DNA from 3 places in the Amycolatopsis sp. NBC_00345 genome. Region 2 is predicted to be linked to each of the others. Evidence: riboswitches for the same ligand, from Rfam matches in the RefSeq annotation. Region 2 holds a riboswitch; each other region holds the start of a gene.
What was found. Region 2 has a riboswitch for cobalamin ahead of OG943_RS34935 (hypothetical protein). Riboswitches for the same ligand answer to the same signal wherever they lie in the genome.
Positions count from the first base shown of each region.

Region 1: linked by a shared signal. The riboswitch ahead of OG943_RS05765 (CbtB domain-containing protein) and the one ahead of OG943_RS34935 (hypothetical protein) in region 2 are both predicted to bind cobalamin.
Region 3: linked by a shared signal. The riboswitch ahead of metE (5-methyltetrahydropteroyltriglutamate--homocysteine S-methyltransferase) and the one ahead of OG943_RS34935 (hypothetical protein) in region 2 are both predicted to bind cobalamin.

Region 1 is NZ_CP107995.1:1,255,148-1,259,213, forward strand. Features, by position in the region: gene OG943_RS05755 ((2Fe-2S)-binding protein) at 1-596, opposite strand, end outside; gene OG943_RS05760 (CbtA family protein) at 593-1,438, opposite strand; gene OG943_RS05765 (CbtB domain-containing protein) at 1,478-1,687, opposite strand; cobalamin riboswitch at 1,722-1,847, opposite strand; gene OG943_RS05770 (enoyl-CoA hydratase) at 1,989-2,765, shown strand; gene OG943_RS05775 (siderophore-interacting protein) at 2,771-3,511, opposite strand; gene OG943_RS05780 (HtaA domain-containing protein) at 3,623-4,066, opposite strand, start outside.
Region 2 is NZ_CP107995.1:7,745,963-7,750,028, reverse strand. Features, by position in the region: gene OG943_RS34945 (VanZ family protein) at 1-180, opposite strand, end outside; gene OG943_RS34940 (Gfo/Idh/MocA family protein) at 439-1,335, opposite strand; cobalamin riboswitch at 1,379-1,512, shown strand; gene OG943_RS34935 (hypothetical protein) at 1,528-2,187, shown strand; gene OG943_RS34930 (CbiQ family ECF transporter T component) at 2,234-3,283, shown strand; gene OG943_RS34925 (ABC transporter ATP-binding protein) at 3,280-4,066, shown strand, end outside.
Region 3 is NZ_CP107995.1:772,323-776,388, forward strand. Features, by position in the region: gene metE (5-methyltetrahydropteroyltriglutamate--homocysteine S-methyltransferase) at 1-1,827, opposite strand, end outside; cobalamin riboswitch at 1,940-2,153, opposite strand; gene OG943_RS03620 (ribonucleotide-diphosphate reductase subunit beta) at 2,221-3,294, opposite strand; gene OG943_RS03625 (ribonucleoside-diphosphate reductase subunit alpha) at 3,385-4,066, opposite strand, start outside.

The sequences.
Region 1 (4,066 bases), 4.1 Mb from region 2:
GCGCGGGTGCTCGTGCCGAGCAGGGGTGCGCGGTCGAGCAAGGCCGTGGCGAGCGCGTGCGCCCGCACCGTCCATTCAGGACGGTCGGTGCCCAGCATTGTGGCGGCGCCGTTCACGGCGGAGGCGACGTTGCCCCACAACACCTGGCCGGACAACGGGAACAGCCCGGTGACGAGCCGGATCGGGCCGTCGAGAACCTGCGAGGCCAGGGCGTCCACCAGTGCGTCGTCCGGAAGCGGCGGCCCGGACGGCGGCCGGACCGACAGCGGGACCGCGCCGCCGGGCACCGGCTCCCACCAGGTCCCGGCGAGGCCGAGGTCGAGCACCGTCCCGTCGCGGACGGCGAACGCGAGCGCGGGGGAGAGCAGCCGGGCCACCATGCCGAGGTGTGTCACGGACGCCGCGACCCGCCACTCGACGGCGTCGTCCGGGCGGCCGCCCGCGAGCGCGGTCCGGACGGAGGCGATGCGGGAGCCGAGCACGCTCTCGTCGGCCACCAGCTCGTCGAGCGGGCGCCACGGCGGTGTGGCCGTGGCGCCCGTGACGTGCGTGTGTACCGCGAAGAACGGGCCGAGGCCGGCGAAGTCCTCTGTCACACGGCCTGCGTGGCGGTGGTCCGGCGTTCGCGGCTGAGCAGCCGTTCGGCGAGCGGGCCGAACGACAGCCCGAGCGCGCCCCACAGGATCACCTGCGCGATGAGGGAGTAGAAGCGGAAGTCGAACAGCGTGTCGGCCGGGAAGCCCGGGTAGACGATCGCGCCGGCCGGGTTCTTCAGCGGCAGCGGGGTTTCGGTGGGCTGGACGCCGTACTCGGCCACGTTCGCCGACAGGTGCCCGAACGGCGGCAGCACGGCCATCAGGATCCCGATCACGACCACGAACGCGGCGCCCGCGATCAGGGACGCGTTCCAGATCCCCAGCCGCGGGGCGAGCCGCCGGCCGAGCCAGACTGCGGCGGCCAGGAACACCAGCGAGCCCACGACCATGATCAGGTACAGCCCGCCGCGGTCGCCGATGGTGTCCGGGTGCCCGATGGACGGCGGGTTGGCCGGGTACTTCAGGAACGGCACCAGGTACATGCCGAGGAACCCGGCGCCGGCCACCAGCAGCGCCAGGGTGCGCGGCCGCACCTTGCCGACGCGGCCGAGGCAGACGGTGTAGACGACCGTGAACAGCAGGCCCATGGCCAAGCCGAAGAGGATCATCCCGGCGCCGATGCCGACGTTGGCCTGCACGGCGCGGCTGAACAGCTCGGGGCCCTCCGACTCGGCCGGCTGCCCGGCGGCCTGGTCCAGCACGGCCTGCGCCGCGTCCCGGCCGCTCTCGTAGTCGATCGCCGCCTGGATCTGCGGTTCGGCGAAAATGCGGGCGAAGACGAACGCCAGCAGGCCCGCGAAGGCGCCGGTGAGCGCGCCGCGCAGGAGGAGCTTCTTCTCCATGTCCGGTTGTCCCGATCTTTCCGTGGTTCTGGATCAGGTTCAGTGACAGGGGAAGCCGAGGAAGTGCCGGGAGTCGTGCACGAACTCGTGGATGTGCATGTCGCTGCCGAACACCGAGGTCGCGCCCTGGTCGATGCCGATGAAGTAGTACAGCGCGAGTGCCAGCAGGGTCGCGCCGGCGAGCCAGACAACGGCCTTGGTCACGGGCAGGACGACCGGCGTCGAGGATTCGGCGGGCAGGGTGGTCATGGGGCCTCCTTCAGGGGATAACGCGTCCCACATCGGCTGGAGCGGCCCGGCGGTTCCTCGACCTGACTTGCCCGCGGCTGCAGTACAGCCACGGGCACACAGTGGCGCGACCGTGCCGGAATCTCACCGGCTTCGGGAAACCGCCGCGCCGCACGACAGTACGTCGCGGCGCGCGGGGGCGTCAATTGCCGTTGCCACCACTGGCCCCGGCTGTGCGGACGGTCACCGCCGCGGGCCTGGCGGAGTTACTCGGACTAGATATAGTCGGACGTCCTAGTGTTCTGTGGAAGGGCAGCACCAGATGAGCTACGAGACCATCACCGTCGGGCGTCCGGAGCCGCGCGTCGCGCTGATCACGCTGGACCGGCCGAAGGCGCTCAACGCGCTGAACCTCCGGGCCATGGCCGAGATCACCGCCGCGGCGGCCGAGCTGGACCACGACCCCGACGTCGGCGCGATCGTGCTCACCGGGTCGGACCGGGCGTTCGCGGCCGGGGCCGACATCAAGGAGATGGCGCCGCTGTCGTTCGCCGAGGCCCACGCGGCCGACTGGTTCGCGGGCTGGGACGCGCTGGCCCGCGTCCGCAAGCCGCTGGTCGCGGCGGTCGCCGGGTACGCGCTCGGCGGCGGCTGCGAGCTGGCGATGATGTGCGACCTGCTGATCGCGGCCGACACGGCGAAGTTCGGGCAGTCCGAGATCACCCTCGGCGTCATCCCGGGCATGGGCGGTTCGCAGCGGCTGACCCGCGCGGTCGGCAAGGCGAAGGCGATGGACCTGTGCCTCACCGGCCGCACGATGGACGCCGAGGAGGCCGAGCGCGCCGGGCTGGTGTCGCGGATCGTGCCGGCGGCGGACCTGCTCACGGAGGCGGTGGCCGTCGCCGCGAAGATCGCGAGCATGTCCGCGCCCGCGACGATGATGGCCAAGGAGGTCGTCAACCGCGCGTTCGAGACCGGGTTGGCCGAGGGGCTGCTGTTCGAGCGCCGGGTCTTCCACTCGACTTTCGCCACGCACGACCAGAAAGAGGGCATGGCCGCGTTCACCGGGAAGCGACCGCCGGAATTCCGGCACGCCTGAGCTGCTCAGCCCGCCGACCGGCCCTCGATCCAGTACGACTGGGTGAAGCTGTGGGACCGGTCGAGGCCGAGGTGGTCGCGGAAGACCGGGCGCACGGCCTTGACCAGTGACCGCTCGCCGGCCGCCCACGCGTAGCGGTCGGGGGCGGCGCTTTCGGCCGCGGTGATGGCCGCGGCGAGCGCGGCGCCTCGCTCGCCGTCCGGGGTGACCCAGGTGAACTCGGTGCCGGCGCGGGGTTCCTGTGGCAGGGCGAGGTGGTCGTCGTGGGAGTCTTCGAGGTAGACGCGGACGGCGACGGTGTCCGGCACATGCGCCAGCCAGCTGGTGATCGCGGGCAACGCGGTCGCGTCGCCGGCCAGGAGCACGGCCGTGGTGCCGTCGGGCACCGAGATCTTCGCCGGGGTGAGCGCGGCCTCGAGCTTTTCGCCGGGCTCCGCGCGGCGGGCCCACTCGCCGGCCGGGCCCGCGGTCTCGTGGAGGACGAAGTCCAGCGCGAACGTGCCGTCGCCGGGCCGGACGTCGACGAAGGTGTAGCCCCGCTGGCTCACTTCACCCTCGCCGCGCGCCGGGTTCGGCACCCACAGCCGTAGCCACAGCGTCGGGAACACGTCCAGCCCGCGCACGAACTCCGGCGCGCTGAACACGATCCGCCGGTACCACGGGGTGAAGTCCTTGATCGACACCACTTCGACCGCGTGGTTGCGCACGCCCATGAGGCGCAGCACGCCCCGTTGCCAGTTGGCCATCTGCGGTTCCTTCTTCCGGGGGGATGCGCCCCAATGTGGCGTTCGGTGCGCTCAACGCACCCAATGTGGCGTTCGGTGCGTCCAACGCAACCAACGCCACATTGGGGCGGTTCACGAGGTCTTCCGGCTCCGGCGGGTGAACAGCACCAGGCCGGTGCCGGCCAGCAGCAGGACCGCGCCCCACCACAGCGGGGCGAGGGTCGCGCCGGTGGAGGCCAGGTTGCCCGGCCGGAACGCGACGTCGGGGACCAGGTCGTTGCCCCCGCCCGTCCCGGCGCCGGTGCCGCCGGTCCCGCCCGCGGCGGGCAGCTGCGCGCAGTCCGCGGCGAGGGTCACCGCGGGCTCGTCCGCCGGCTCGCCGCCGTGGTAGAAGTCCGCGAACACGTCCGTCGGGTTGAGCACGGCCTTGATCCCGGACACGGTGAGCAGCCCGGCACCGGGTTCGTTGCGGGCCGCGGTCAGGTCGAGGGTCGCGAGCGCCACCCCCGGCCGGCTGACCGGCGGTGACGGCGCGCCCGTGCTGGTGGCGAGTTCGGCGTCCGCGTACAGCGTGCC
Region 2 (4,066 bases):
GACCACCAGGACGCCCAGCGTCGCGGTGGAGACGTCGACGGCTGCGGTCGCGGAGGCGTGGCGGATGCCGGTTCTTCGCCGCCTCCTCGCCGTGAGCAATGGCCAGCTGATCAGCGCGTAGGGCAGCGCGATGGCCGTCAACGGGATCATCCCCCAGAAAGCGCGCAGCAGAGCACCCATGCGCTTCCCTTCTCAGAGCCCCTCTGAACTGCTTCTTCCCGCCCTCCCAAGATCAACCATCGCATTGCAAGATCCACTTGGCATGCCCAGTGGCCAGCACTATTCGGTGATCTTCCGGTGGCGCGAAACGGCTTCCCGTGGTTCGGTCGAGGCGCGGACCGTCCACAGTGGATGCTGTGGACAACCCTGTGGAAGGATTTCGGGCGCTTAGGCGAAAGCCTTATTTCACAACAGAAATTAGCGAGGACGGCCTGTGTACTACTCGGCGAGCTCGCGGGCCCGTTCGATGATCGAGGACAGGTGCAGGCCCCGCCGGACGTCGCACGGGTGAGTGGTGGTGCCGCTCGCGATCATCGCGGCGAAGTCATCCAGCAGTGCGGTGTAGGACTCCCCGGCTGTGCCCGCTTTGCGTCCGAGTGTCCGGTATCCCTGCTCGCCGTAGACGGCGATCTCGACCACGGTGGGCTGAACCGGCAGGTGCAGCGAGAGCGTCGCGGTGCTCGTCGCGCCACCCTCGTGGGCCAGCAGCAGCTGCCAGAGGTCACCCTCGGCGCGGTGGGCCGCGAGCACGTCGGTGATCCGGCCGAGTGCGGCGTCGAGCAGGTCGAACGCGTGCGGGCCGATGTCCGCGAGCGCGCCGCCCGTGGTGTCCTGGCGCCAGGCCGAAGCCGCGTACTGGCCGCCGAGCAGCGCGCCCGACAGCCAGCGGGCGCCGCCGCCGCGCCAGCCACCGGCGCGGGTGATGTCCTCGAGCCACTCGCGGGTCTGGGTGGAGAACCGCAGGGTGAGCATGACCAGCGACGCGACGTTGTTCGCGGCCACGGCGTCGGCCAGCCGCTGCGCGCCGGCCAGGTCGGCGGCGATCGGCTTCTCCAGGATCAGGTGCTTGCCCGCCTCGGCGGCCTTGACCGCCAGCTCGGCCTGCACGGCGGGCGGGACGGCGAACGCCAGCGCGTCGACCTGCGAGAACAGCTCGTCGAGGTCGTCGGTGCCGATCGCCCCGTGCGCGTCGGCCAGCTCCTTCGCGGCGCCGGCCCGGCGGGCCCAGACGGCGGCGAGCGTTGTCCCAGGATGGTCGGCCAGCCCGGGCGCGTGCACCGTGGTCGCCCACGGACCGGTTCCGACGAGTCCGACGCGCAGCTGTCCGAGTCCCACGCCCGGAAGTGTAGGTGTGTCCGCTGTCGCTTCCTGCGGGTCCCTCCGGTGGGTTAACGTCAGTGCGTTCTACGCCACGAACGGGGGAAGCCGGTGCGAGTCCGGCGCTGACCCGCAACCGTGATCGGCCTGGCCAAGGCCGTGAGCCGGATCGCCCGCCGTGGTCCGACTCGATGCGAGGTTCGTCAACCGATGTCTGTCACTTCGCTCGCCTGGGGGCGAGTTCTGGCCGCGTGCGCGCTGCTGTCCACCGTCGGCCTGGCCGGGGCCGGCCCCGCCGCCGCGACTGTGCCCGGGAAGGGCACCGCCGGCTACTGCCCGGACGCCACCGGCGTCACCGTGATCGTCGACTACCAGGACCTCGGCGGTGACACGCTCATCCGCTGCGCGCCCGGACCGCAGGAGAACGGCGTCACGGCCATGCAGAACGCGGGCCTGGACCTGGCCGGCGCCGGCAAGTACGGCCTGGCCCTGGTCTGCAAGATCGAGGGCAAGCCCGCCGACCAGTCGTGCACCGGGATGCCGCCGGAGAGCGCGTCGTGGAGCTTCTGGACCGCCACGAACGGCGGCAAGTGGGAGTCGAGCCAGGTCGGCGCGCAGGGCTGGAAGCCGCCGGCGGGCAGTTTCGAGGGCTGGTCGTTCGCGCACAACAAGGCGTTCGCGGACTACCCGCCGCCGCGGACCGCGCCCGTCCGGCAGGCGAACGCCCCGGCCCCGGCGCCGGCCGACCCGTCCGCGTCGGACAGCGGTTTCCCGTGGGGGCTGGTGATCGGCATCGTGGTGATCGTGGCGATCGCGGCCGCCGGAGTGGTGACCGGGCTGCGGCGCAGGCGTGGCGCGGACCGCTCGTGAGCCGCGCGGCCGGTCGCGGGTCCCGCTGACCGGGAACCCCCGCGCGCTGCACCCCGGCGCGTGGTGGGTGTGGGCGCTCGCGCTCGCCGTCGCCGCGAGCCGGACCACGAACCCGCTGCTGCTCGGCCTGGTGATCGCGGTGGCCGGGTTCGTGGTCGCCAACCGGCGCACGGACGCACCCTGGGCGCTCGCCTTCCGGCTGTACGCCTACATCGGCGCGGTGATCGTGGTGTCGCGCGTGCTGTTCCGGATCCTCATCGGCGGCGAGGACGGCGGGCACGTGCTGTTCACGCTGCCGACCATCCCGCTGCCCGCGGCCGCCGCGGGGATCACGCTGCTCGGCCCGACGTCGGCCGAGGAGCTGCTGGGCGGCTTCTACGACGGGCTGCGGCTCGCCGCGATCGTGCTCTGCGTCGGCGCCGCGAACGCGCTGGCGAACCCGAAACGCCTGCTCAAGGCCGTTCCCGGGGCGTTGTACGAGGTGGGCACGGCCGTCACGGTCGCGCTCTCGGTGGCGCCGCAGCTGGTGGAGAGCGTGCAGCGGGTGCGACGCGCGCGGCGGTTGCGAGCGGGACGTTCGCGCGGCTTCCGCGTCGTGAAGGGGATTTTCGTGCCGGTGCTCGCGGACGCGATGGACCGCTCGCTCCTGCTCGCCGCCGCGATGGACTCGCGGGGCTACGGGCGGCGGGGTTACCTCGCGCCGCGGGTGCGCGCGGTGATCGCGGTGTGTGTGCTCGCCGGGATGATCGGCGTCGCCGTCGGGGTGTACGGCGTGCTCGACGGGACGTCGACCTGGCTCGGCATCCCGATGCTGGCGGCCGGGCTGGTGGTGGCGGGGGCGGGGTTCGTGCTCGGCGGCCGTCGCGTCCGGCGCACGGCGTACCGGCCCGACCCGTGGCGGCTGCCTGAAACGCTGGTGGTGCTGTGCGGGGTCGGCGCGTGCGCGCTGCTGTTCGCGGCCGGGCCGTCCGGGCTGTACCCGTCCGGGCTGGAGTGGCCGTCGCTGCCGGTCCTGCCGGTGTTGTCCGTGCTGATCGGGGCGCTGCCCGCCTGGCTGGCGCCGCGTCCCGTGCCGTTGCTGGAGGTCGCCCGGTGATCGAGTTCTCCCACGTCGGGGTCACTTACGACGGTACCGCGCGGCCCGTCCTGTCCGATGTGGACCTCGTGGTGGAGGAGGGCGAGCTGTGCCTCGTCGCGGGGCGAACGGGTGTCGGCAAGTCGACTTTCCTCGGCGCGATCAACGGGCTCGTCCCGCATTTCACCGGCGGCCGGCTGACCGGGCGCGTGCGCGTGGCCGGGCTGGACACGGAGACGCACCCGCCGCGTGAGCTGGCGTCCGTGGTGGGGGTGGTCGGGCAGGACCCGCTGGCGGGGTTCGTCACGGACACCGTCGAGGAGGAGCTGGCGTACGGCATGGAGCAGCTGGCCGTGGCGCCGGACGTGATGCGCAAGCGCGTCGAGGAGACGCTGGACCTGCTGGGCGTCGCGGACCTGCGTTACCGTCCACTTCGGACTCTTTCCGGCGGGCAGCAGCAGCGCGTGGCGATCGGCTCCGTGCTCACGGCGCACCCACGGGTGCTGGTGCTGGACGAGCCGACGTCCGCGCTCGACCCGACGGCGGCCGAGGAGGTGCTGGCCGCGATCACGCGGCTGGTGCACGACCTGGGGACCACGGTGGTCGTCGCGGAGCACCGGATGGAGCGCGTCGCGCAGTACGCCGACCGCGTGCTGTACCTGCCCGGCGACGGCTCGGTGGTCTCCGGCCCGCCCGCTGAGGTGTTCGCCTTCGCGGACGTCGCGCCGCCGATCGTCGAGCTGGGCCGGCTGGCGGGCTGGTCGCCGCTGCCGCTCTCCGTGCGCGACGCGCGGCGGCTGGCGG
Region 3 (4,066 bases), 3.6 Mb from region 2:
ACGCAGCGGCAGCAGCTCCCGCAGCGCGGGCTCGTCGACCTGGACCACCCGCACGCCCGCGGCCTCCAGGTCGCCCACCTCGTCACGGATCGCCAGCGCGACCTGCAGCGCGGTGTCGGCCAGCGGCTGGTCGTCCCGGACGAACGACCACGCCAGGATCGTCACCGGGCCGGTCAGCATGCCCTTCACCGGCTTTTCGCTGAGCTGCTGGGCGTACCGCGCCCACGGGACGGTCATCGGCGCCGGCCGCGAGACGTCGCCGAACAGGATCGGCGGGCGGACGCAGCGGGAGCCATAGGACTGCACCCAGCCGAACTCGGTGGCGGCAAAGCCGTCCAGCTGCTCGGCGAAGTACTGCACCATGTCGTTGCGTTCCGGCTCGCCGTGCACCAGCACGTCGAGGCCCAGCTCTTCCTGCAGCCGCACCACGCGCTCGATCTCGGCGTGCATCGCGGCGACGTAACCGGCCTCGTCCAGCTCGCCCGAGCGCAGCGCCGCGCGGGCCTTGCGGACGTCGGTGGTCTGCGGGAATGAGCCGATCGTGGTCGTCGGCAACGGCGGCAGGCCCAGCTCGGCCTGTTGCGCCGCCGCGCGCTGCTCGTACGGCGGGCGCGTGGCGTCTTCCGGCCGCAGGGCGGCGAGCCGTTCCCGCACGCGCGGGTCGGTCACCTCGGTGGCCGCGGCGCGGTCCGCCACGGCCGCACGGGCCGCGGTGAGGTCCACGTCCTCCTCGCGCAGCGCTCGGCCGAGCAGCACCACCTCGTCCACCTTCTGCCGCGCGAACGCCAGCCAGCCCTTCAGCCGGGCGTCGAGGCTCGTCTCACGCTCGACGTCGTAGGGCACGTGCAGCAGCGAACAGGACGTCGAGACGCTCACGGACGCGGCCGTGCCGAGCAGCTTGCGGGCCTTCTCCAGCGCGCGGTCCGGGTCGGTGCGCCACACGTTGCGGCCGTCGACCACCCCCGCGAGCACCTCCTTGTCCCGCAACGCGCCCTCGGCCGCGACGTCGTCCACAAAGGACTCGTCGGTGACCAGGTCGACGGCCAGCGCCTCGATGGGGGAGCGGGCCAGCACACCGAGCCCGCGCCCGAGCCCGCCGAAGTACCCGGCGACGAGGATCTTCGGCCGGTCCTCGGACTTGGCCAGCACGTGGTACGCGCGGGTCAGCGCGTTCAGCTCGGCGGTGGTGCGGTCGCCGGCGAAGGCCGGCTCGTCGAGCTGGACCCACTCCACGCCTTCGTCGCGCAGCTGGCGCAACAACTCGGCGTACGCCGGGAGCAGTTCGTCGAGCAGCTCCAGCGGCTCGAAGCCCGGCACGGTCGCCTTCGCCAGCAGCAGGAACGTGACCGGGCCGACGAGCACCGGCCGCGTCTCGATGCCGAGCGCGCGGGCCTCGCGGTACTCGTCGAGCGGCTTGCTGCCGGTCAGCGTGAACTTCGTGTCCGGGCCCAGCTCCGGGACCAGGTAGTGATAGTTGGTGTCGAACCACTTCGTCATCTCGAGCGCGGGCGCGTCCTGTACCCCGCGCGCCGCCGCGAAATAGGTGTCCAGCGGCGAAAGCCCCAGACCCGTGAAGCGCTCCGGCAGCGCGCCGAACAGCTCGGCGGTGTCGAGCACGTGGTCGTAGTGGGAGAAGGTGCCGGACGGGATCGAGTCCAGCCCGGCGTCGCGGTGCCCGGTCCAGGCGCGGGTCCGCAGCGCGCGGCCGGTGGCCAGCAGCTCCGCCGCGTCGATCCGGCCCGCCCAGTACCGCTCCAGGGCGCGCTTGAGCTCCCGGTCCGGCCCGATGCGCGGGCTGCCCAGGATGGTGGTGCCGATGGTGTTCACAGCTCTCTCCTCGCGAGCTCGCCGAACGAGTCCGGACGCGCGAAGGGGCCGCGTGTTCGGTCGCGCCTGCTCCCACGAGGCCCGGACTCACGCACGCCGACGGCGCGCGTGCCACAGGCAGGTCTTCGGACTGGTGGGCGCCGTGCTCGCGCCTACTCGCCGTCGCTTCCCGGGCTCGCGCCCAGTGCTGTACCACTTGTCGTGGTGACGGCTTTCGTTCCCACTCACCGCTGCGGGGGCAGTCCCGGATTCACACCGGGTTCCCTGTTGCCTCGCCCCGGTCGCGGCCGCGAAAAAAGCCCGGCCACGCCCTGGGCGAACCAGTGGCGTGGCCGAGCCTAGCGGTCGGGGCCGAGCGTGGCACAAATCCCGCTCGATTCCCGGATGGCGGGATCAGTCCCAGTCCAGCGCCCCGCCCGACTGGTACTCGATGACGCGGGTCTCGAAGAAGTTCTTCTCCTTCTTCAGGTCCATCGCCTCGGACATCCACGGGAACGGGTTCTCCGTCTCGCCGAAGATGGGCGCGAGGCCGATCTGCTGCGCGCGCCGGTCGGTGATGAAGTGCATGTACTGCTCGCACAGCTGCGCCGACAGGCCGAGCATGCCGCGCGGCATGGTGTCGCGGGCGTAGGAGACCTCCAGCTCACACGCCTCCTTCAGCATCCCGCGCACCTCGGCCTGGAACTCCTCGGTCCACAGGTGCGGGTTCTCGATCTTGATCTGGTTGATGCAGTCGATGCCGAAGTTCAGGTGGATCGACTCGTCGCGCAGGATGTACTGGTACTGCTCGGCGATGCCGACCATCTTGTTCCGCCGGCCGAGCGAGAGGATCTGCGCGAAGCCGGTGTAGAACCACATGCCCTCGAAGATCACGTAGAACGCCACCAGGTCGCGCAGGAACGCGGTGTCGGCCTCCGGCGTCCCGGTCTCGAAGTCCGGGTCCTCCAGGTGCTGCGTGTACTTCAGCGCCCACGCGTCCTTGTCCGAAATGGACGGCACCTCGCGGTACATGTTGAACAGCTCGCCCTCGACCAGGCCGAGGCTCTCGCAGATGTACTGGAAGGTGTGCGTGTGCACGGCCTCCTCGAAGGCCTGGCGCAGCAGGTACTGGCGGCACTCCGGGTTGGTGATCTGCCGGTACACCGCGAGCACGATGTTGTTGGCCACCAGCGACTCCGCCGTGGCGAAGAAGCCGAGGTTGCGCTTGAGCATCTGCCGCTCGTCCTCGGTGAGGCCGTCCGGCGACTTCCACAGCGCGATGTCGGCCTGCATGGCGACCTCGGTCGGCATCCAGTGGTTGTTGCAGCCGGCGAGGTACTTCTCCCACGCCCAGCGGTACTTCATCGGCAGCAGCTGGTTCACGTCGGCGCGGGCGTTGATCATCCGCTTGTCGTCGACGTTGATCCGGGCGGCGCCGACCTCGATCTCACCGAGGCCGGTCACGCCGGTGCTCTCCACGTTGGTCATTCGGGTTTCTCCTGGGGAAAGCGGTGGGGGGCCCTGAAGGCCACCATGAGGGACCTGGATGCCCTCATGGTGGCCTTCAGGGCCGCGGGGCTACTGGCAGGCTTCGCAGTCGGGGTCGTCGATCCGGCAGGCGGCGCCTTCGGTGGCGACGAAGTCGACGTCGTCGACCTTCGGCATCTCCTTGGGCTCCGGCTTCGCGGCGGGCGGCGTGACGGGCACGGCCGGGACCGCGGCGGCCGGGACCGCGGCGGCCGGGACCGCGGCCGAGGCGGACGGCGCCGGCGCGACCGACGGGGACGGAGCGGCGGCAGCGGCCGGAGCGGCAGCGGCCGGGGCGGTCGTGGTGGCGGCGGCGGAGACGGCGTTCAGCTTGCCGTCGGTGCCGCGCAGGGTGCTCTTCTCCACGTGCGTCGCGGACTGGGCGCGCAGGTAGTACGTGGTCTTGAGGCCCTTGTGCCACGCGTAGCGGTACAGCTCGTCGAGCTTGCGGCCGCTGGGCGCCGCGATGTACAGGTTCAGCGACTGCGCCTGGTCGATCCACTTCTGCCGGACCGAGCCGGCGTCCACGATCCACTTCGACTCGATCTCGAACGCGGTGGCGTAGAGCGCCTTCAGGTCGTCCGGCACGCGGTCGATCTGGCCGAGGCTGCCGTCGAAGTACTTCAGGTCGCTGACCATCACCTCGTCCCACAGGCCGCGGGCTTTGAGGCTCTTGACCAGGTGCGGGTTGACCACGGTGAAGTCGCCGGACATGTTCGACTTGACGAACAGG